2 regions of the Clostridium sp. MF28 genome follow, and region 1 is predicted to be linked to the other one. Evidence: predicted binding sites of a transcription regulator. Region 1 holds the regulator's gene; the other holds the start of a gene.

What was found. Region 1 encodes CtsR, which represses protease genes until heat stress. Its sites were predicted from a motif close to AAGGTCAANNAAGGTCAAAT; they were not measured.
Region 2: a site for CtsR is predicted at 4,006-4,025, ahead of clpB (ATP-dependent chaperone ClpB). Genes of this name have one in related genera too.

What each region holds. Positions count from the first base shown of each region.
Region 1 is NZ_CP014331.1:3,492,030-3,503,371, forward strand. Features, by position in the region: gene AXY43_RS15100 (magnesium transporter CorA family protein) at 1-572, opposite strand, end outside; gene AXY43_RS15105 (amidohydrolase) at 850-2,010, opposite strand; gene AXY43_RS15110 (sigma factor G inhibitor Gin) at 2,417-2,599, shown strand; gene tmk (dTMP kinase) at 2,649-3,290, shown strand; gene AXY43_RS15120 (cyclic-di-AMP receptor) at 3,364-3,696, shown strand; gene AXY43_RS15125 (DNA polymerase III subunit delta') at 3,716-4,648, shown strand; gene AXY43_RS15130 (PSP1 domain-containing protein) at 4,652-5,557, shown strand; gene AXY43_RS15135 (heavy-metal-associated domain-containing protein) at 5,569-5,772, shown strand; gene AXY43_RS15140 (DUF362 domain-containing protein) at 5,895-6,065, shown strand; gene AXY43_RS15145 (MBL fold metallo-hydrolase) at 6,131-6,781, opposite strand; gene AXY43_RS15150 (CtsR family transcriptional regulator) at 6,951-7,406, shown strand; gene AXY43_RS15155 (UvrB/UvrC motif-containing protein) at 7,421-7,999, shown strand; gene AXY43_RS15160 (protein arginine kinase) at 7,992-9,005, shown strand; gene AXY43_RS15165 (ATP-dependent Clp protease ATP-binding subunit) at 9,031-11,342, shown strand, end outside.
Region 2 is NZ_CP014331.1:4,125,552-4,136,893, reverse strand. Features, by position in the region: TPP riboswitch at 14-121, opposite strand; gene AXY43_RS18215 (ECF transporter S component) at 450-1,046, shown strand; gene clpB (ATP-dependent chaperone ClpB) at 1,314-3,905, opposite strand; gene AXY43_RS18205 (CBS domain-containing protein) at 4,171-4,557, shown strand; gene AXY43_RS18200 (transcriptional regulator) at 4,715-5,980, opposite strand; gene AXY43_RS18195 (tetratricopeptide repeat protein) at 5,998-7,308, opposite strand; gene AXY43_RS28055 (hypothetical protein) at 7,562-7,735, opposite strand; gene AXY43_RS18190 (ribonuclease H1 domain-containing protein) at 7,957-8,907, opposite strand; partial or broken gene AXY43_RS18185 (YkvA family protein) at 9,009-9,970, opposite strand; gene AXY43_RS18180 (MetQ/NlpA family ABC transporter substrate-binding protein) at 10,284-11,114, opposite strand; gene AXY43_RS18175 (methionine ABC transporter permease) at 11,126-11,342, opposite strand, start outside.

The sequences.
Region 1 (11,342 bases):
TTAGCCTTTAGTGAAGTTGAAAAATAAACAAGTGATTTTTCCAGAGAATGTAATTGTATAAGCTCTCTATTTTTCATAGATTTATGAAGCCTTTTTTCAATCATTAAACTTTTTTTATCTATTTGACGCAAATAAAGTAAATAGTATGTTGATATTCTATTTAGTATTTGTAATGTAAATCTTGATTTTTTAAATGTATAAAAAGATTTAATTTTGTTATTAGCAAAATCCGTTAGGATTTTACTGTTTTTTAAGCATACAGTTATCAATTGTTTATTAGTATGTATTATTGATAATGGGTATGTATCATAAGTAAGAGAGTTATCTTCCATTTCGGTAAACGGTATATCCACTATTATTAATAATGAATCCTCTTCAATATCGATACGTGAGGTTTCTTCATCATCTAAAGCTGCTTTTAAGAATTCCAAAGGGACACCTGTTTTCTTTGATATTAATATTAGTTCCTCAGCAGATGGAGCAATAAGATTTATCCAAGCACCATTTTCTATCGTATCTATTAATTTTAGGGAAGGATCAAATTCACTTTCGCTTTTATAGATTTGAATCAATTTATAACACCTCCTAAGCAGTACAACTAATATTATACTATTATAAGATGGTTTGTAAACACATAGCATTTCTTGTAATATACTATTATTTTTATTATTCTGTAAGTTTAATATGAAAATACATCAAAGGATTTTACGTTTGATTTTTTATTATGCCAGAATCTATGAAGTGAAATATGGTATCTTAAAATATAAATCGATATAATATATGGAGTTTATTATTATCAAAAGCATATATTATATTATTTTTAAGATACCATATCTTAAAATTTTTTTATTAGCAATTTCTATTATTAAAGAATTCAGACTTAACTTCAGAGAGTAAAGTTTCGTTTTGTATCAAGTCAATAGCAGTTAATGCAAGAGCTGTAGCTGCTATATTGCATTGTTTTAAAGCAAATTCAGATGTAGTTGCTTTTGCGAAATCTAGGCTTCCATATCTAATATTTTCATCATCTATTATAGATATATATGGATGTATGCAAGGAACCTTATGACTTACATCTCCAATGCTTAATCCAGCATATATATCTTTTGGTGGATTAATATTTATTATTCCACTTTCTTTAAGGTTATGACTAAATAGCCTATTTAGTGTTCTATTGGTTATTAACTCCTTATTAGGAGACTCATATAAGAAAAATTTATTAGGAATATCTATTAATGCTGTCACATTATGTGCAATTTTTCTTATTTTATCATAAGCTTCGTTAGCAGTTTTCGTGTTAGATGCACGAATGCAAAATTTAATTTCAGAATCTGCTGGTAATAGCAATGTTGTATACCCACCATTAGATATAACCGAATTTATTTCTAAATTATCTGGAAATCCTTTTTTTATAGAGTTTAAAATATTAAGAGTTAGTAAAACGGCATCTAATGATGTATAAGAATTCCGATTTAAAAAACTTAACTTGCTTTCGCTTTCAAACTTAAGTCCTAATGGGATAATTGCTGATGAAGAGCCACTTTCACATGTACATGTGTCAGGGTGTGCTACCATTACAACATCTATGTCATCAAATAGTCCTTGTTTTACCATTGTCCCTTTAGTCCCGCCAAAGTATTCACCGGGGCAACCTACCAGTATTACAGAACCTCCGATGTCATCTATAACACTTCCTAAAGCTAATGTAGCGGATACTGACATTGCAGTAACCATATTATGCCCGGTAATATGACCTTCATTTTCGATAGCGTCATATTCACATAGATAACATATTTTAGGATGACCCTGGCCTTTCTTTGCTATAAATGAATTGTTAATGTTTAAAAAATTTCTATCAACTTCAAATTTGTATTTATTTAATAAATTGCATATGCAATTAGACGCGTTAACTTCACTATAACTTTTTTCGGGATTCTCATATAAATAGGTACAGAGATTTTTAATATCGTCAGCACAAGTAGATAAAAATGAAATAATTTTGTTTTTCATAAGCGCAATTCCTTACTTAAAACTTGCAAAATAAATTACTAGATCTTGTATATAGTACAGGTTTTGCTTTGTTTTACAGTAAGTTCTCCTTTCATATTAATGTTTTTATTGTTAACATGATAATAGCTGTATTAAATATAAGCTTAATATAGCTATTATTTTAAATATTATGAGCAAATTATTGTTTGAAAATTTAATAATATAAGCTATTTTTGCAAGCTATATTTACATTATGTAATTTGTATTAAATTCAGTAGTAATTGTGTAAATATATATTGCTCTTTATTAGTATTACCATAAATTAAAAAAATATCTATATAGAAGTTATTAACATCCACAAGGTGTATAAAGTCTACATAATTGGTAATAATTTTATAAGAATCATAAAATTAAGGGGGAATTACTAATGGAGGATACAAATAAATCATGTTTTTTATGTGGAGCAAGTGATTGCAATGGTATAATATTAAATGGAGAAAAGATTTGTAAAGCATGTGAAGAGAAAATTGTTAATACAAATGTAGAGGATCCAGATTATGATTATTATAAGGATAATGTTAGGATAATCTTATTTAGCGAACATGCTTAGAAATTAAATTCTTACATTTAAACGCTAATATACAGAGGGGTACTTTAAGATGAAAAAAGGTTTATTTATAGTTTTTGAAGGTGGCGAGGGAACCGGAAAAACAACGGCGATTGACGCAATATATGATTGGATTACAGAAAATAATTTTGAATGTATAAAGACGAGGGAGCCAGGCGGAATTAAAATATCAGAGCAAATAAGACAAGTTATTTTAAGCAAAGATAACAAGGAGATGGATGCTAAAACAGAAGCACTATTATATGCAGCGGCGAGAAGACAACACCTTGTAGAAAAAGTGATACCAGCATTGAATCAAGGTGTAATAGTTCTTTGTGATAGGTTTATAGATTCTTCTTTGGCGTATCAGGGTTATGCGAGAAATTTAGGAATAGAAGAAGTTTTAAGTATAAATAAATTTGCTATTGGTGAGTATATGCCGGATATATCAGTGCTATTTGATCTTGATCCTAAAATAGGATTGGCTAGAATAGCTAATAATGATTGCAGAGAAGTAAATAGATTAGATATAGAAAAGTTAGAGTTTCATGAAAGAGTTAGAGAAGGATATGATATTGTTTATAAAAATAATAATCATAGAATTGTTAAGATAGATGCAAATAATACGAAAGAAAATGTAATTAATCAAATAAAAAATATACTAAGACCTAAAATATGGACAAATATAAACTAAGTAATAAAAAGCCACCTATTTGTGGTAAAATAATATGTAGTAAATTATTATTAGTTTAAGGGTGGGAATTAAAATGAAATTGATAATTGCAATTGTTCAGGATGAAGATTCAGCAGATGTCATAGAGGCTTTAACAGAAGAGGATTATAGAGTTACAAAATTAGCAACTACAGGAGGATTTCTTAAATCTGGTAATACTACATTATTGGTAGGAATTGAAGAGGAAAAAGTCGAACTTGTTATTGATGTTATTAGGAATGTATGTAGAAAGCGAAATGAGACAGTAGTTACACCAACTACCCTTGGGGGAAGTGAAAGTGGATATATGCAACAATACCCAGTGCAAATTAGCGTGGGAGGTGCTACTGTATTCGTAATTGATGTGGATAAGTTCGTAAAAATATGATATCAAGGAGAGATAAGCATTGAGAAAGATAATTGGACATAAAAATATTATCGATAATATAAATAATAGAAGACAAAAGGATTCATTTTCTCATGCAAATCTAATAATTGGTAATGATGGAATAGGAAAAAGTATAGTAGCTAAGTATCTTTCAAACCAGATTATTAAAGAGAGAAATGGTGTAGAGAGTGTTGATATTGTAAGGTATTCTCCTAATTCCAATTCATTTGGTGTTGATGATGTGAGAAGCATTATAAGTGAAGTCAATAAAAAGCCTTATGAAGGTGATAAAAAGGTATTAATATTATATAAATGTGACAAGCTAACAGTTCAAGCTCAAAATGCATTATTAAAAACTATTGAAGAACCACCAAGAGGTGTACATTTAATATTACTAAGTGATTCTTTAGAAGTAATTTTAGATACAATAAAATCGCGTTGCCAAATATATAGGTTAACACCATTAAATAAAGAAGAAATTTTGAGTTACCTTGAGGAAAAATATAATAATTTAAGTGAAGATGATAAAAAAGCTGCATTAGCTTATAGTGCTGGAATACCTGGAAATGTAGATAGATTTTTTAGCGATGATAAGTTGAGAAATTTGAGAGATATATGTATAGAATTATTTGAAGATATCGTAAGTAGACAAAAAGGTATTATATTAAAGTATGAAGAATTATTAAAAAGTGCAAAAGAAGATAAATTAGAGTTACTAAATATACTTCTATCATATATAAGAGATATCTTACTTCTTAAAGAACTTAATGATAGTGAACTCGTTGTTAATTTTGATAAAATATATAAGATAAAAAATATATCAAGAGGAATATCTTATAAGAAATTAAATAGTATGTTAGAATACATAAAAGAAGCTAGAATAAATTTTAATAGTAATACGAACTATTCAATGGTCATAAGTGTTTTGCTTATGGGCTTTGCGGAGGTATAATTAATGATAAAAGTTATAGGCGTAAGATTCAAGAAGGCAGGAAAGATTTACTACTTTAGTCCATTAGAATTGGATATAAAAAAGGGCAATTATGTAATAGTAGAGACAGCTAGAGGTATAGAATTTGGTGAATGCGTTATAGGAATTAAGGAGATAAAAGAGGAAGATATAGTATCACCTTTAAAGAATGTTATTAGAATTGCTGATGAGGATGATATTAGAAAACATAAAGAAAATAAGGATAAAGAAAAAGAAGCATTAGATATATGTTTAGCTAAAATTCAAGAACATAAATTAAATATGAAATTAATAGATGTAGAATATACATTTGATAATCATAAGGTTATATTCTACTTTACAGCAGATGGTAGAGTAGATTTTAGAGAATTAGTTAAGGATTTAGCTACTATATTTAAAACCAGAATAGAATTAAGACAAATAGGAGTAAGAGATGAGGCTAAAATGGTTGGAGGACTTGGACCATGTGGTAGGCCTATGTGCTGCTCTACATTCTTAGGAGACTTTGCATCTGTGTCAATAAAAATGGCAAAGGAACAGAATCTTTCTTTGAATCCAACCAAGATATCTGGAATATGTGGAAGATTGATGTGCTGTTTGAACTATGAGCAAACTACATATGAAGGTATAAGAAAGAGATTGCCTAAGATTGGTTCTATTGTTAAGACAGAGGCTGGGAATGGAGAAGTTGTTGGTAATTCAATAGTTAAAGAGATGGTAAAGGTTAAGGTTAGAAGAGGAGACGAGGAAGTTGTTGAGGAATTCAAAATAACTGATGTAGAGCTCGTTTCAGGAAAATATGAAGACACAATTGATGAAAATAATATAAAATTGATTGTTGAGTCAGAGGAAGATAAAACATTAATAAAAAATCTTATTAATGAAAAATAGGAGGAATTTCTATGAAATCTGTTATTAAGATTTGTAATATGGAGTCTAATGACGATGCCAAGATAATTCAAGATACAGTTGTTAAGAATTCGGGAGTAATAGCTACTGAAATTTCGCTTGCAAAAAGGGAGATAACAGTGATATATAATGATATCTTTTTAAAACTCGAAAGGATTATAAATTCCATAGAGGATTTAGGATATGTTGTTTTGTAATCGTAAATGATATAACAATATTAAAAAATAAGAAGTCTAGAATACAAAACACTTTTAAAACATACGAATACGTGTTAAAATGTAAGAGGTTAATTACCACAATTTATTAGGAGGTGTTCTAGATGGCATTTGTTATTAATGATTCATGTGTTAGCTGTGGAGCATGCGCTGGAGAATGTCCAGTTAGTGCTATAACTCAAGGAGATACTCAATTCGTTATTGATGCAGATACTTGTATCGATTGCGGAAACTGTGCTAATGTTTGCCCAGTGGGAGCTCCAAACCAAGAGTAATAAAAGAGAGATCGTCTTTAGGCGGTCTTTTTTTTATTTAAAAATAGTTGAAATAGTTATTTTCACTATTTATATGGAGGTGTTAACAAGATACATTCAGACTTAAGGTTAGAATTTATATACAAGTCAGAAGTATCTAATATATTAGAATTTATTTTTTTTACGCTCTTCATAGATATTATAAAATTCTTAGGGTCGTCTAAGTATAAAGTTGTTGTATTAGTTTTATAATGCATAGGAACTATGTATTTGGGGGAAATAAGGTTACAAAGTTTCGCAGACTCAAAACCGTTGAGAGTGAAATGTCCACCAATAGGGATAAGTAAAATATCAATATTTTTAAGCTTTTCTAAAATCAATGAACAAGGTATATGGCCTAAATGTCCTAAATGGCATATGGAAAGTTTATCATCCTTAAATATATAAATAATATTTGAGCCTCTTTTTAGTCCATTGCACTTATCATGAAAGGAGTCAAACCCTTCTATATTAAGGAAGCTTAAGTTAAAGTTTCCGCTCTCATTAATAATCTTGGTTGTATTATTTATATCATTAATATATGAACTATCAAAATGGTTATGACTAATGGTAATTAAATCAGATTTAGGGAAATTATTATCATAACCTAAATTGTTGCTAAATGGATCAATTAGAATTCTTTTACCAATGGATGTTTTCATAAGGAAACAAGAATGTCCATACCAAATAATTTGCATATAAAACCTCCATAAATTGAAATATATTAGATATTATTAACATACAGTAATATAAATAATCATAAATTTATATTGATACTTCAAAAAGTAGAAGAAGTATAGTATAATATTATAAAGTCAAAGTAAGTCAAAAACAAATAATTAAATAAAGGTTTAAGCAGGTGATGTTATGGCAAGACTTTCAGATATAATAGAAGAGTTTATAAAACAAATGTTTAATGAGAATAGAGATAATGTGATTTTTATACAAAGAAATGAGTTAGCAGATCAATTTAGATGCGCGCCGTCCCAAATAAACTATGTATTAACAACTCGATTTACCTATGAAAGAGGATATTTAATTGAGAGCAAGAGAGGCGGCGGAGGTCATATAGCGATCAAGCAGTTGGATGATGACAACTCCAATAGAAGAGAAGAATTAATTAACCAAAGCATAGGAGAAACAATAACATATCATAATGCAAACGCATTGCTTAATCACTTATTAGAATCTGGAGTTATTGAAGAAAGAGAATGTGAAATAATGAAAATAGCAATAAATGATAGAAGTTTAACTTCAGCAGATAATAAAAATAAAGTAAGAGCTGATATTTTAAAAGCTATGATTATGATAATTTTATCTTAAAGGTGGGGATATATATGTTATGTGAAAAATGTAAAAAAAATGAAGCAAAGATAAATTTAATTACAGTGATGAATGGTCAGAAACAAGAAATTTGGTTATGTGAAAATTGTGCAAAAGATATAGCTAATATTCCATTCTTTAATCCAATAATGCAAAATATAAATGTTCCATTTCAAGGAATACTTACAGAAATATTATCTAATGTAGATAATGGTAAATCAAATATAGATAATAATAAAGTAAAGGAAATTATCTGTCCAAATTGTGGGTTAACTTATCAGGAATTTAAGAAATCAGGAAGATTGGGATGTACTGATTGTTATAAAGAATTTAATATTGTACTTGAGCCAAGGATAAAGAGCTTACAAGTTGGAAGTAAACATATTGGTAAGATTCCTAAGGTAAAGGGAAAGGAATTGGTTCAAAGAAAAAACCTTAAGGATTTAAAAGAAGAGATGCAAAAATTGATAGTAGCTGAGGAATATGAGAGAGCAGCAATAGTAAGAGATGAAATTAAAAAACTAGAATTATATATATTAGAAAGTAACACTAAGGAAATTATAAATAGAAAGGAGGGAAATTGTGATGAATAGCTGGGAAGATGATAAGGAAGGACTTGGAGCAGTATTAAGTAGCAAAGTGTTGTTAGCTAGAAACTTTAGTAATTTACCTTTTCCTAATAAACTAAACTATATTAAGGGTAGAGAAAATGGCAAAGAAGTATATAACGTTCTTAAAAATGAATTAGATAATGAAGAAATTACGTTATATGAGATTTGGAATACAAAAGAGGAATTTAGTAAACAATATTTAGAAAGGGATCTAATCAGCAAAGAGCTTTTGAAAAATTCTGATAAGGGCTCATTTATATTGAATAAAGAAGAAGATCTTAGCATTATGATAAATGAAAAAGATCATATAAATCTTCAATGTGTAAGTGATGGATTGAAATTAGAAGAAATTTTTGAGAGAGCAACGGTTATTGATGATAAGATAGAAGAAAATTTTGACTATGCTTTTGATGAAACATTAGGTTATTTAACAGCATCACCAGAGAATATCGGAACAGGAATGAAGGCCTCAGTAGTATTACATTTGCCAGCTCTTAGTATGAGTGAAGAAATTAATAATATATCCAAAAGGCTTGGTAAGTTAGGAATTGCTATAAAGGGAGTTCATCTAGATGGTACAAAAGTTTTTGGAAATTTATACAGAATATTTAATAAAGTGTCATTAGGTTTGACAGAGGAGAATATTATAAATAAATTAAAAGAAGCAGTTTGGAGCATAATAATAGAGGAAAATAAATTCCGAGAAATATTACTTAGTAAATGTAGACATGAATTAGAGGATAAGATATATAGAGCATATGGAATACTGAAATATGCAATGATTTTGGATTTTAAAGAGTCTATTGAACTATTATCAAATGTTAGATTAGGAGCGGAATTATCAATTATAAATATTGATAAGGGTAAGTTAGATAAACTATTTATTCTAATTACTAATTCATCCCTTCAAAATTATTTGAAAAAATCACTAGATGATAAGGAAATTAAGTATGAAAGAGCTAAATTAGTGAAAGAAATGTTAACCTAAGGAGAAGATAGGAGGTTTAAAGTATATGGAATATAATAAATTAACAGAAAGGGCACAAGCAGTAATTTTAGAAGCTGAAAATGAATCAGAAAAATTTAAACATGGGTATGTTGGAACTGAGCATATATTACTTGGCATATTAAAAGAAGATGGATATTCTGCTAAGTTATTAAAAAAATATGGGGTTAATAGTGAGAATATTAGAAATATGATACAAAGATACTTGGGTTATGGGGATATCAAGAAAACAGACGATAATATTTTACTTACCCCTCGTACCAAAAGGTTAATAGATGAAAGTTTTGCAGCAGCAAAAAGATTAAATCATAAATATGTTAGCCCTGAACATATTTTATTAGCCTTACTTAACCAAGAAGAAGGAATGGCATACACTATCTTAAAAAGCTTGAATCTTAACTTTACCATTATAAGTGAAGAATTACTTGTATTCTTATCCGGTACTTATGAAGATAAAGCTAGCGATAAAAATATAATTGATAATAAGAAAGCTAATACTCCAATGCTTGATAAGTATGGAAGGGATTTAACAGTACTATCTAAGGAACAAGGACTAGATCCTGTAATTGGAAGGGATAATGAAACTCAAAGGTTATTAGAAATTCTTTGTAGGAGAATTAAAAATAACCCGTGTCTGATTGGGGAACCAGGCGTTGGTAAAACTGCTGTAGTTGAAGGACTAGCACAGAGAATAGTTGAGGGAAATATTCCAGAGATACTTAGAAATAAAAGAGTTGTTTCTTTAGATTTAACATCTATGATTGCAGGAGCTAAGTATAGAGGTGAATTTGAGGAAAGACTTAAGAAAACTATGGATGAAATAATTAAAGATAAAGATATAATTATTTTTATAGATGAGATTCACACTATTATAGGAGCAGGAGGAGCAGAAGGTGCTATCGATGCATCTAATATATTAAAGCCTGCTTTAGCAAGAGGAGAGATTCAATGTATAGGAGCCACAACTATAGATGAATATAGAAAGTATATTGAAAAGGATTCTGCATTAGAAAGAAGATTTCAACCTGTAACAGTGGGAGAGCCTTCAAAGGAAGAAACGCTAAAAATTCTTAAAGGATTAAGAGATAAGTATGAAGCTCATCACAGAGTTGAAATAACAGATGAAGCTTTAGAAGCGGCCGTTAATTTGGCAGATAGGTATATAACAGATAGATTTATGCCAGACAAAGCCATTGATTTGATTGATGAAGGAGCTGCTAAAGTGAGAATCCAAAGTTTAACAGCCCCTCCGGATTTAAAAGATTTAGAAGAAAAAATTGAAAATATAGGTAAAGAAAAGGAAGAAGCTATACGAGTTCAAGACTTTGAGAGAGCTGCGAATTTAAGGGATAAAGAGAGAATTTTAAAAGAGCAGTTAGGTAATATGAAAGATAGTTGGGATACTCAGAATTCTATAAAGACACTAGTTGTAGATGCAGAAAAGATAGCGAGTGTAGTATCATCTTGGACTAAGATTCCAATTCAAAAATTAACTGAATCGGAAAGTGAAAGGTTATTAAGATTAGAGGAAATACTACACAAGAGAGTTGTTGGACAAAATGAGGCGGTTAAATCTATAGCAAGGGCTGTGAGAAGGGCAAGAGTTGGAATAAAGGATCCTAATAGACCAATAGGAAGCTTTATATTTTTGGGACCAACTGGAGTTGGAAAGACTGAGCTTTCTAAAGCACTTGCAGAAGCTATGTTTGGTGATGAAAATAATATTATAAGAATTGATATGTCAGAATACATGGAAGGTCATTCGGTATCTAGATTAATAGGATCGCCTCCAGGATATGTAGGACATGAAGAAGGTGGTCAACTTACAGAAGCTGTTAGAAGAAAACCTTATTCAATAGTTCTTTTAGATGAGATAGAAAAGGCAAATCCAGAGGTATTCAATATATTGCTTCAAATTATGGAAGATGGAAGGCTTACTGATGGTAAAGGAAAAATAGTTAATTTTAAGAATACAATAATTATAATGACTTCAAATGTTGGGGCTCATCAAATTAAAAAACAAAAAAGCATAGGATTTAGTAGTGTTAGTTCTAAAAACGAAAATGAAACTGAATATGAAAAGATGAAGGAAAATATATTAGGAGAATTAAAGCAAAAATTTAGGCCAGAATTTTTAAATAGAATAGATGATACAATAGTATTCCATAAGTTGAGTGATGAAGATTTAAATCAAATTATAGATTTAATGCTTGCATCAATAAGAAAAAGGCTTGAAGACAGAGATATATACTTAAACTTTGAAGATAATAGTAAAAGGTTCCTGCTAAACAAAGGAATTGACCTTGATTATGGTGCAAG
Region 2 (11,342 bases), 630 kb from region 1:
TCTTATAAATCTTCTAAAATATTTATTGCTTCCCTACGGTGGTATTAGCCACATCAGGTCAAAAGAGTTAAAGCAAATAAGCTTCTCTCAGCCAATTAAATTGGCACCCCTAGCCTTTTATACTATTCAATTTCTGTTATGGTTATATATTATCATTTTATTTCTTATAATTCAAATTTTTATGGATTAAATCCATAAATTAGATTTGTAAATTTATTCATATTTTGTATAAAAATCAACTTTTTCTAAGTTCATAGAATTAAATATAGAATCAGTAATTATTATTACTATATTTAAATTTATATTTTTAAAATATAATTGAACATTTTTTCTAACGTGGTAAAATAATATGTGTCGGTATTCAATTAGAAGCTGAACGGAAATTCGTATATATTATATATTTTTCCGAATTATATCCATATATCAAGGAATAAGAACGGAGGTACCTTATGGAAAGAGGCTATACTAAATCTAAATTTTCAGTTAGACAGATTGCAATGATCGGAATGCTTTCTGCAATTTCAATTTTCTTAGGATTAACCGGGCTTGGGTTCATACCAATTCCACCTGTAAAAGCTACTATAATGCATATCCCAGTTATTATAGGTGCGATAGTTGAAGGACCTATAGTTGGATCCCTAGTTGGATTAGTTTTTGGTTTATTCTCAATGTATCAAAATTTTACCGCTCCTGGTCCAACATCATTTATATTTTGGAATCCTATAATTGCATTAGTTCCTAGAGTCCTAATTGGAATTGTAGCATACTATGTGTATATACTTCTTAGAAAGAGATTTAAAAATCAAAGCATTAGTATTGCAATAGCATCAATCTGTGCTACATTAATTAACACTATAGGTGTTTTGGGTTTAACTTACGTATTTTACTTAGAAAGATACTCTGCTATTTTAAAGATAAATCCACAAACTGCTGGAATTGCAATTGCAACCATTGGTTTAACAAATGGAGTTCCTGAAGCTATAGTGAGTGCTGTAATATCAGTCCCTGTAATTGTAGCTATATTTAGAATTAAGAAAAAAATTTAACTAAACTCTAAACAAGTAAAATAAAATATTTTTTAAAGAATATAAATTATAAAGAGGCACTTGCTAAAAGCTGCCTCTTTTCTTGTTCTAATTATTGGTTACATATAAAACTATTATGAAGAATTAAAATATGGTATATAATACAAATATAACGATTCCTATTAACTACTCAAAAAGTTACTCACATTCTTTGATTATAATTTTCTAGAGAATAAAAATTCCTATAGATCACATTTATCTACAGGAATTTTACAAAACTTATTTTTACTAAAGTGGTTTTATTATTATTTCTTCATCTTTATTATCAATCATAACCTTAGATCCATAGCCTAGTTCGCCCTTAATTATCATCCTAGCGAGTCTATTCTCTAAAGTGTTCTGTATATATCTTTTTAACGGCCTTGCTCCATAAACCACATCATAACCTTCTCTTGCCATTATTGTTTTTGCTTTATCTGTAACTTCTATTTCGATATTTTTATCTTTTAACCTTAAACTTACTTCTCTTAAGAATATATCTATAATTTTCTTAATGCCAGACTCTGTCAAAGGTTTAAACATTATAGTATCATCTACTCTATTTAAAAATTCTGGTTTAAATCTTGATTTTAAAACACTCATTACTTTTGATTTTATTTCTTCATCAACGTGATCTTCATTAGTATTTTCTAATAAATATTCACTTCCGATATTTGAAGTCATAATTATTATAGTATTTTTAAAATCTACAGTTTTACCCTTATTATCAGTTAATCTACCATCATCTAATATTTGAAGGAATATATTAAACACATCTTCATGCGCTTTTTCAATTTCATCAAATAAAATTACGCTATATGGTTTTCTTCTTACAGCTTCTGTTAGCTGACCACCTTCATCATAACCTACATATCCTGGAGGCGCTCCAACTAATCTAGACACTGAATGCTTCTCCATATATTCCGACATATCAATTCTAATAATATTTTCTTCTGAATCAAATAAATTTCTAGCTAGTGTTTTTGCAAGCTCCGTTTTACCAACTCCTGTTGGCCCTAAGAATATAAATGATCCTATTGGTCTATTGATATCTTTAAGCCCAGCTCTTGCCCTGAGTATTGCATTAGTTACAGCTTCTATTGCCTCACCCTGGCCTATAACTCTATTACTCATATCATCTTCTAGTCTTAAAAGTTTTTCCCTTTCTCCTTCAAGTAAGTTAGTTACAGGAATTCCAGTCCATTTAGAAAGTACAGCGGATACTTCCTGCTCAGTTACTTCCTCTTTTAATAGAGCTCCCTCATAATTTTCTCTTAGTTCAATTTCTTTTTGCTTAATTTTTTCTTCTATAGCAGGAATCCTACTATATTGAATCTCAGCAACTTTATTATAATCAAAGTTTCTTTGCGCTACTTCTATTTCTCCTCTAGCATCATCTAGCTCACTTTTTAAGGTTTTAATAGCTGTGATTTGCTCTTTTTCTTTGGTATATTTTGCAGTCATTTCATCATTCTTTTCTTTTAATCCTGCAAGCTCTTTCTCTAAGTCATCTAACCTATTTTTTGAACCCTCATCTTTCTCTTTTGACAAGGCTTCTTTTTCTATTTCTAACTTAAATATTTTTCTTCTTATAACATCAAGTTCTGTTGGGAGGGAATCTATTTCAGATCTTATCATAGCTCCAGCTTCATCAATTAAATCAATTGCCTTATCAGGCATATATCTATCTTGAATATATCTGTCAGAAAGCTTTGCAGCAGCTACTATTGCTGAATCATGAATTCTAATCCCGTGATGAATTTCAAACCTTTCTTTTAATCCTCTTAGTATTGCAATTGTATCCTCTACTGTAGGTTCATCTATAATTACTGGTTGGAATCTTCTTTCTAAGGCTTTATCTTTCTCAATATATTTTCTATATTCATCAAAAGTTGTAGCACCTATACAATGTAACTCTCCTCTTGCTAATAATGGTTTAATCAAATTACCAGCATCCATTGCTCCATCAGTCTTACCAGCTCCAACTATTGTATGAATTTCATCTATGAATAGTAATATTCTACCCTCACTGCTTTGAACTTCTTTTAATACCGCTTTTAATCTTTCTTCAAATTCACCTCTATACTTAGCTCCGGCAATCAAAGATCCCATATCCAAAGCAAATATAATTTTATCCTTAAGGCCTTCTGGAACATCTCCTCTAACTATTCTTTCAGCTAATCCTTCAATAATTGCTGTTTTACCAACACCAGGTTCACCTATTAATACTGGATTATTCTTGGTTCTCCTTGATAAAATCCTTATTGTCCTTCTTATTTCTTCATCTCTTCCTATAACAGGATCTAACTTATGCTTTTTAGCAAGGTCAACTAAATTAGTTCCATACTTTGCTAATGCGTCATATGTCCCTTCTGGATCTTGCGTTTCAACTCTTTGGCTTCCTCTAACTTCAGAAAGAACTTTTAAGAAATTCTCCTTGGTTATATTATATTGCTTTAATATTTTAGAAACTTGATTGTTATCTATTTCTATAATAGCAAGCATTAAATGTTCAACACTAACATATGAATCTTCAAACTGTTTCGAAAATTCTTCAGCTTTAATTAACACTTCCTCTACTTTTCTAGTTATATATACATTGCCAACTCCTTCTCCTAAAACTTTTGGCATTGCATCTAATTCCTTATTTACTGACGCTTTTAAATTCTTTACTGATATACCCATTTTAGTAAGAATATTAGGGACTAACCCGTCCTCCTGCTCTACAAGAGCTGAAAAAAGATGAATTAAATCTATTTGCTGATGATTAAATTTAACAGCTGTAACATTGGCATCATTCAATGCTTGTTGAACTCTCAACGTCATTTTATCAATATTCATACTTATTCCTCCTAAATCTCTATGTTAAATTTCGAAATTATTATTAAAACTAGTTTATCACTATACCTAAATAATTCCTCTTTATCTATATAATAATACATAGGTCAAAGAAAGTCAAAGTTTATTTAGTCTTTTTTTTAATTTTTTTATCATCTAAAGATTTATTTTAAATTTTGTTGTTTTATAGTAAAATAGTAATATAAATATTATTAGCCTGTTATTTTACAGCTTAACGATATTAAACTTTTTTAAAAGAGGTGATGTTATGAAAATAAGTTCTATCATTAAACCAAATTTCCATACAATTAATGTAAACGATACTATAGATAAAGCTTTAGATTTTATGGACAAACTTAATATTAATGGAATGCCAGTAGTAGATGATAAAGAAATTGTAGTAGGAATGGTAGTAAAAGCTGATATATATAGATTCATGATACATCCAGGACATTATGTTAGCTGTCCAGTTGAGTGGGTTATGTCAAAATCAGTTATCTCTGCGCAATCTGATGAAGATCTACTCACTGTAGCTAAGCGTCTAAGAGAAAATGATATTATAACAATGCCTGTTATTGAAGACGAAAAAATTGTAGGAGTTATTAATATAGATGATTTATTAGATTACTTCATTGACTCTTGTTCAAAAAATTAGTAACAATAATATCCATATGAATTTAATAGCTTAAATATATCATTACTGATCTTAAAGGCTTAATTGTGAATATAAAAAAATAGAAGTGGCGATATTTTGTTAATCCATTATAATCGAATTAACAAAATATCGCCCTTCTATATATATTTACGAGAAATTAGATTTTTTTATCAACAGCTAATGCAAGATTAAAGTATTTTAGCGAATCCGCTGTAAGTCCAAGCTTATAATAAAGCTTACCCATATCTACATATCTATTTCTTCTTTCTTCTCTGGTACCAAATTTAAACAACGAATCTAATGATAGATTCATATATTTTTCTGCTTCCAAATGTTTGTCCATTTTCTGAAGAATTATACCTTTAAAATAATATGACTTCTCAATTAACTTTATATTATCAGTCATAATAGCTAAATTTAATGATTCTTCTGTAATCCTATAAGCTATCTCATACTCTGAATTATCAATTAATATTTTTGTACAATAATTCAAAAACTCCACATATTTTTCTACATTATCTTGTGGAAATATCTTTATTCCATCTTCTATTTCAGAGATTGCTTTTTCCTTTTCTTCTACTTCAAAATAATACTTTCCATAATTTCCATGGGATGCTGCCAGAGAAATAGGATTATATTTTTGATATTGAAATGCTTTCTTTTTATATTCATCAACATAATCTTTTTTAAGCTTAATGCATACTGTAGCATATATATGATATATTTTTCCCTTGCTTTCATCTGTTTTAAGGTCATCAACATATCCTATGATTTCTGATAAAATGCTATATGCTTCTTCAGATTTTCTTAAATTCTGATAACACAGAGCCTCATTGTAGCCTATTAAACAGTACTCTGAACTATCAAATCCATCTTCTTTCAATCTAAACATTTCTCTAAGCTTGCTGTAGTAAGAAATAGCCTCAATATATTCACCATTTTGAGATAAATAACGTGCCATATCTTTAAAGTAGATAGCTGTATTTTCTTCCGTATTATTTCTTTGATATAAATCATAATATTGAGAAACTATAAGCTGAATATTTTCAACCTTATTTTCTTCTACATAATACGAGAATAATATGTGTATTAATTCAAAAGCTAAATCATAATATTTATATTTTAGTGCATAGCTTAGGTTATCTTTCAACTTACTTTCAGAATCAGTATCGGAAGATACATTCCTCTTTATTATATTTAGATTATTTGAAATTTGTTCATATACGTCTTCTATTAAATAATCTACATCTATTTCTATCTTCTCAGCTATATAATTCAGTAATTCGGTATCTGCCTTAATCTTTCCATTTTCTATACAGCTCATCTTGGCAATTGAAATCTTATTTCCGCATAATTCTTTCAATGTTATACCTTTAAATACTCTAGCTCTTTTTATCTTTTCGCCAGTAGATAGTATTTCCAAATATCTCACCCACTTACTTATAATTTGTAATTTTCTAACTTTTCTGCTTCATCAAATAACTTTATTCCTTGATTTAAGTAATATGAAGCCTCTTCTTCTTCTTTTTTATCTATGAAATATTTTCCGACTCTCATAGCTAATTCAGCAGCCTTCGACAACTTTCCGCTATTTTTTGCTAGCACATATGTATCAATCAATACACTTTCTGCTTGTTCTGGTTTATCGTCAATATTGAACATAGTATATTTTATTAGTTTACATTCGATTTTTCTGTCTATATCATGCTCTTCAATTCTATTTTCTATATCTTTTAGTATTTTGCTACATTGTTCAGTATTCTTTAACTTCAGATAACTTTTACAAATATCTATTAGTATATCATTTATACATCCTACACGATTTTGTGTACTAATACTTTTTGATATATCATAATGCTTAAGAGATTCATCTAAATTTCCTAGTTCATAAAATAACTTTCCTAAATTATGTTCTATATTAACTATGCTCTTGTTATACTGTATCTTTTTATATACTTCTAATGTTTTCTTTGAATACTTTATTGCATTCGGCAAGTCACCTTTTTTATTAAATTCTTCTGCTAAAGAGAATAGATTTCTCGCATAATCTTCATCATTATAGACTTGTTCAAATCTATTTCTTGCTAGACAAGAATATTCTAAGGCTAAATCCAGTTCTTCTACATCGTAATATGTTCTAGCCATATTGTAGTATATTTCTCCCATTAAAAATTCATCTACAACCTTATTGTCTATATATACCTTTTCAGCCTGTTTTAAGTAACTACTAGAAGAATGATATGCCTTTAATTCTAAAGCAATATTAGCTAAATGTAGGAAAGTTTTTATTATCTGCTCATAATTATTATTTTTTACAAAAATTACATTTGCTGATAAAAAAAACTTCTGAGCCATAGGAAAATCTCTTTTATACATGTAGGATTTTGCTGTTATAAAATATATCATTGCTTTTCTATATTCTAGATTATATTTTTCACAGTAGTATAGAGCATTATCAATATATCTTTGACCTTTTTCGTAATCTCCCTGGAGTATGCATGATTCCCCTACCTGTTCGTAATATAAACTAATCTTTTCAGCTTGGCTTTCTTCTGATTCCATTAAATATTCTACATTTGTGTTCAATGCATCAGCTAAATATTCTAGCAAATCTACTGATGGATTCGAACGGCCAGATTCTACCAAACTTATTTGTCCTGGAGTTATTCTGTCTTTTGCCAAATCCTTCAACGTCATATTCAATTGTTTTCTTCTTCTCTTGATCTTTTCTCCCAATGATAGAATTTCCATCTTTTTAATCCTTCTCTATTCAACAAATTATTTAGTTATTTTAATATAATTTCCTTAATTATAACATAAATTTATAAAAAACTGCATAAAAATATAAATGTGCCCCAAATTTTATATAATTTAATTTTATTATCCATATTTATGTACAAAAGTATAAATACAATAAATAAAAATAAAAAGGCATGAGAGAAATTCATGCCCTTCTATTTTTATTATACCTAATTTTTACATATTATACTTTCTTTTTGTAATTCTATCTCATCCAATCATAAACTTCATGACCTACTGATTCAGCCATATTCCTCATTCTTCTGCCTGCTCTTCTCATTGTTTTTTGACTCCTTCTATCCATACGTGGCATTAGAGACATTTCGACAGCAACTCCAATTAAAAATCCAGTCATCATTCCCTTAGAAAATCTTTCCATAATAAACACCTCTTTAACATCAATTTATTTTCTATAAATATATTGTGTATTAATCAAAAAGTTATCCAAGTTAATTTATTCCATGATTATATACAGTTTTAAAAATATTCTAAAAAGTAACTATGCATATTACAATCAGCTTTCTATATTCCAGTCCTAATTAAGCACTTTTCTTATTTGCATTTTAAATGCAAATCTATTATTCCAACATATATACTGGTTTAATTATTATCAATGTACTCTTTAAGAAGATAAAAAATTAATTTTTCTTTTTCTTTGCTTAATAGCTTAGAAATTATCTTTTTGCCTTCGATATCGTTATTTCTATATAAACCAATAATTTGTTCAAATCTAATTTCATTGTCATCTTTCTTATCTACATTCAATATATTTTCCATTTGTAAATTTTCATCTTCGCCAATTAAAATTATATTATTTGAATGACTTGGAGCTATGCTTAAGATTTCTTCTTTAACCTTAGTACCAGAAACTCTTATAATATTTTTACTTAACCATTTTTCAACGGTTCTATCAGAAGTTATCCCTAAGCACTCTTTACATTTCTCATCAACAAGCTCGTTAAATAAATCTCCAGTATGACTATCAACTTTTACAAATATAATTTCCATTCCAGAATTTATTAACTCTTGCATCTTTTTATAATATTGCATAGATGATTCTTCTTTTCGTTCCCATGCTCCAGTTGCATGATGAGCTATCCCCTCGTAATCATGAAATAGAACTACTTTTTTTTGTCCATGTTCTAAAGCATATTCAACAGCTCTAACAGCTCCCTTAAGTTCGCCTGCTATTTGTCTTATATTTTTAGAAGAGCTATCTTTTTCAGCTCCGCTTTCTATATATTCTACAACATCATCATTAACACAAACTACCCCATAAGAATATCTTCCGTCAGAAGAATTATAACTTCCATCAACATATGCATGAAGACAGTCTTTTGGATAACTTTCATCACTCTTTTTTAGCATTCTATTTCCTTCGTTTAGATATGATTTTGCCTCTTCTATGTCTTCGAAACTCTTATACTTTGCTCCCTTTACCCCTTTTACATATGCTAAGCATTCATTCCAAGTATTGACTATTACATTTTCAACCTTTTTGTTATTTTTAATATCAAAACCATATTGTATTGCATAAACTTTTTTCGCCATATATTATTCCTTTCTCCGACCGTCTAACTTATTATTATACTTTTCATGGAATATTTATAAACTTATAATCTATATGTTATTAAATTTATAAATAATATTTTCTATAGTGATGATAATTCTTCTACAGCACTATATAATTTTTCAATATTTGCAGCATTTGTAAAGTTAGTTAGATATTCTATTCCTTTTTTTAATACTAAAAGTATATCATTTTTACCTTCCCAATTCTCTACTATTATCGATAATGGTATATCTTTAATAATCTTATTTAAAACAAAAAATATAACTCCAATATCATCAATCACGCCTATAAATGGTATACTATTAGGTATTATGTTAACTGGTACAGTTAATATGCTATTCCTGCCGACATTATAAGCTTAGTCTTTATAGATACTCTTTTATCCTTAAGTAATCTATATATTAAAGAAGCTATGTCTGGTAATACAAATATATACTCTTTATAATTTCTCACATTTTCAGATAATTTATTTGTAATTTTATTTCTTCCGACAGAATAGCAATCTTTAGTTTTATTTATAGTATCCAATGATGCTACATCAATCTCTTCTTCTTCACTTGTTTCTTCAACATCACTTTCCTTTATTAATTCTCCTAGTATTGAAACCTCAACATTAGAAATTTCAGCCCATACCTCTGATTTTTTCATGAAGACCTCACTAATATTTAGATTTATGTATGGTACATCTTGAAGTATTGTATTTATATCAATTATTACTTTATCTCTATCACTATCTATTCCATACTTTTTAAAAGCTTTTGCTAATTGCTTTAACACAAAACTTCTTAATATTCTGAAGAAACCAACATTTAATACTTTAACTTTAACTATCTTTACAGTAATTTTGTTATGAACACACCCAACTAATTGAACCTTTATATTGAAGTCTATATCTATTCCCTTTTTCAAAGTTCCTTCTAATATTATTCCATCATTAATAGTTACTGTTCTTAAATCCAACCCATCAACCTTAACAAATTCATTGATTATACTTAATATATCATTACCAGTTAATTTAACTTTTACTTCTGATATGTTCATTTTTTATTCCCCTTTAGAGTAAATTCTTACTTTATATATAAATTAAATCTAATTACTTTCCTAAATATACTTAAAAGTATACATTATTCCAGAAAATTATTAAAGATATGTTATATATAGAATCTACAATTTTTCTTAATACCAGAAGCCCCCATTTAACTTTCTTATAAAAAAAGAAGGCATGCCTTAATATCATTTTGTTGCCTAAATGATATTTGGCATAGCCTCTCTTCTTGTAATGCAGCATATTTATGCTGCAAATACTACTTATTATTCAATTTCTTTTTTGAATCTATATGTTCAAAATGAACTATTAAAATACTGGAATTACTGAACCATTATATTCTTTTTCTATAAATTCTTTTACTTCTGGTGATGTCATAGCTTTTACTAAAGCTTTGATTTTTTCTTGATTTTCATTACCTTGTTTTACAACAACTATGTTTGCATAAGGTTTAGCAGCTTCTGAAGCCTTATCTTCAATAATAATTGCATCTTTTGCTGGATTAAATTTAGCTTCTATAGCATAGTTTCCATTGATTACTGCAGCATCAACGTCATCTATTGCTCTTGGAACTGCTGCTGCTTCTAATTCATTAAACTTTAAGTTTTTAGGGTTTTCAGTAATATCCTTTGATGTAACTAGTTCTCCATCTTTAATTTTTATTAAGCCTTTTCCTGCTAATAATTTTAATGCTCTAGCTTCATTTGATGGATCATTAGGAACGGCAATTGTAGCTCCATCTTTAAGTTCATCTAAACTTTTTACCTTCTTAGAATATAATCCCATTGGTTCTAAATGTATTGCACCAACTGAAACTAGGTGATATCCCTTAGATGAATTTTGTTCATTTAAGTATGGAGTATGTTGGAAGAAGTTTGCATCTAATGAACCTTCTTCTACAGCAGTGTTAGGTTGATTGTAATCATTAAATTCTGTTATTTCTACTGTATATCCTTCTTTTTCAAGTAATGGTTTAGCTATATTTACTATCTCTTCATGTGGCTTTGGTGTTACCCCAATCTTTATTACCTTGTCATTTTTAGAATCTTTACTTCCTGAAGTAGCTGTGCCCCCGCAACCTACTAATCCTAGTGTCACTACTCCTGCTAAAACTACTGATAAAATTGATTTCTTTTTCATATTTATTCCCCCTATTTTGATAATTTATTGTAAAAATAATTGCCTATAAGCTGTAGTCCTTGTACTACTATGATTAACACAATACATGTTACTACCATATAATCAGTTTGGAATCTTTGATATCCATAGCTTATAGCTACTTGACCAAGTCCTCCACCCCCAATAGTTCCTGCCATTGCAGAATATCCAACAATGCTTATTATTGTAAGAGTAATTCCTGATGCTATT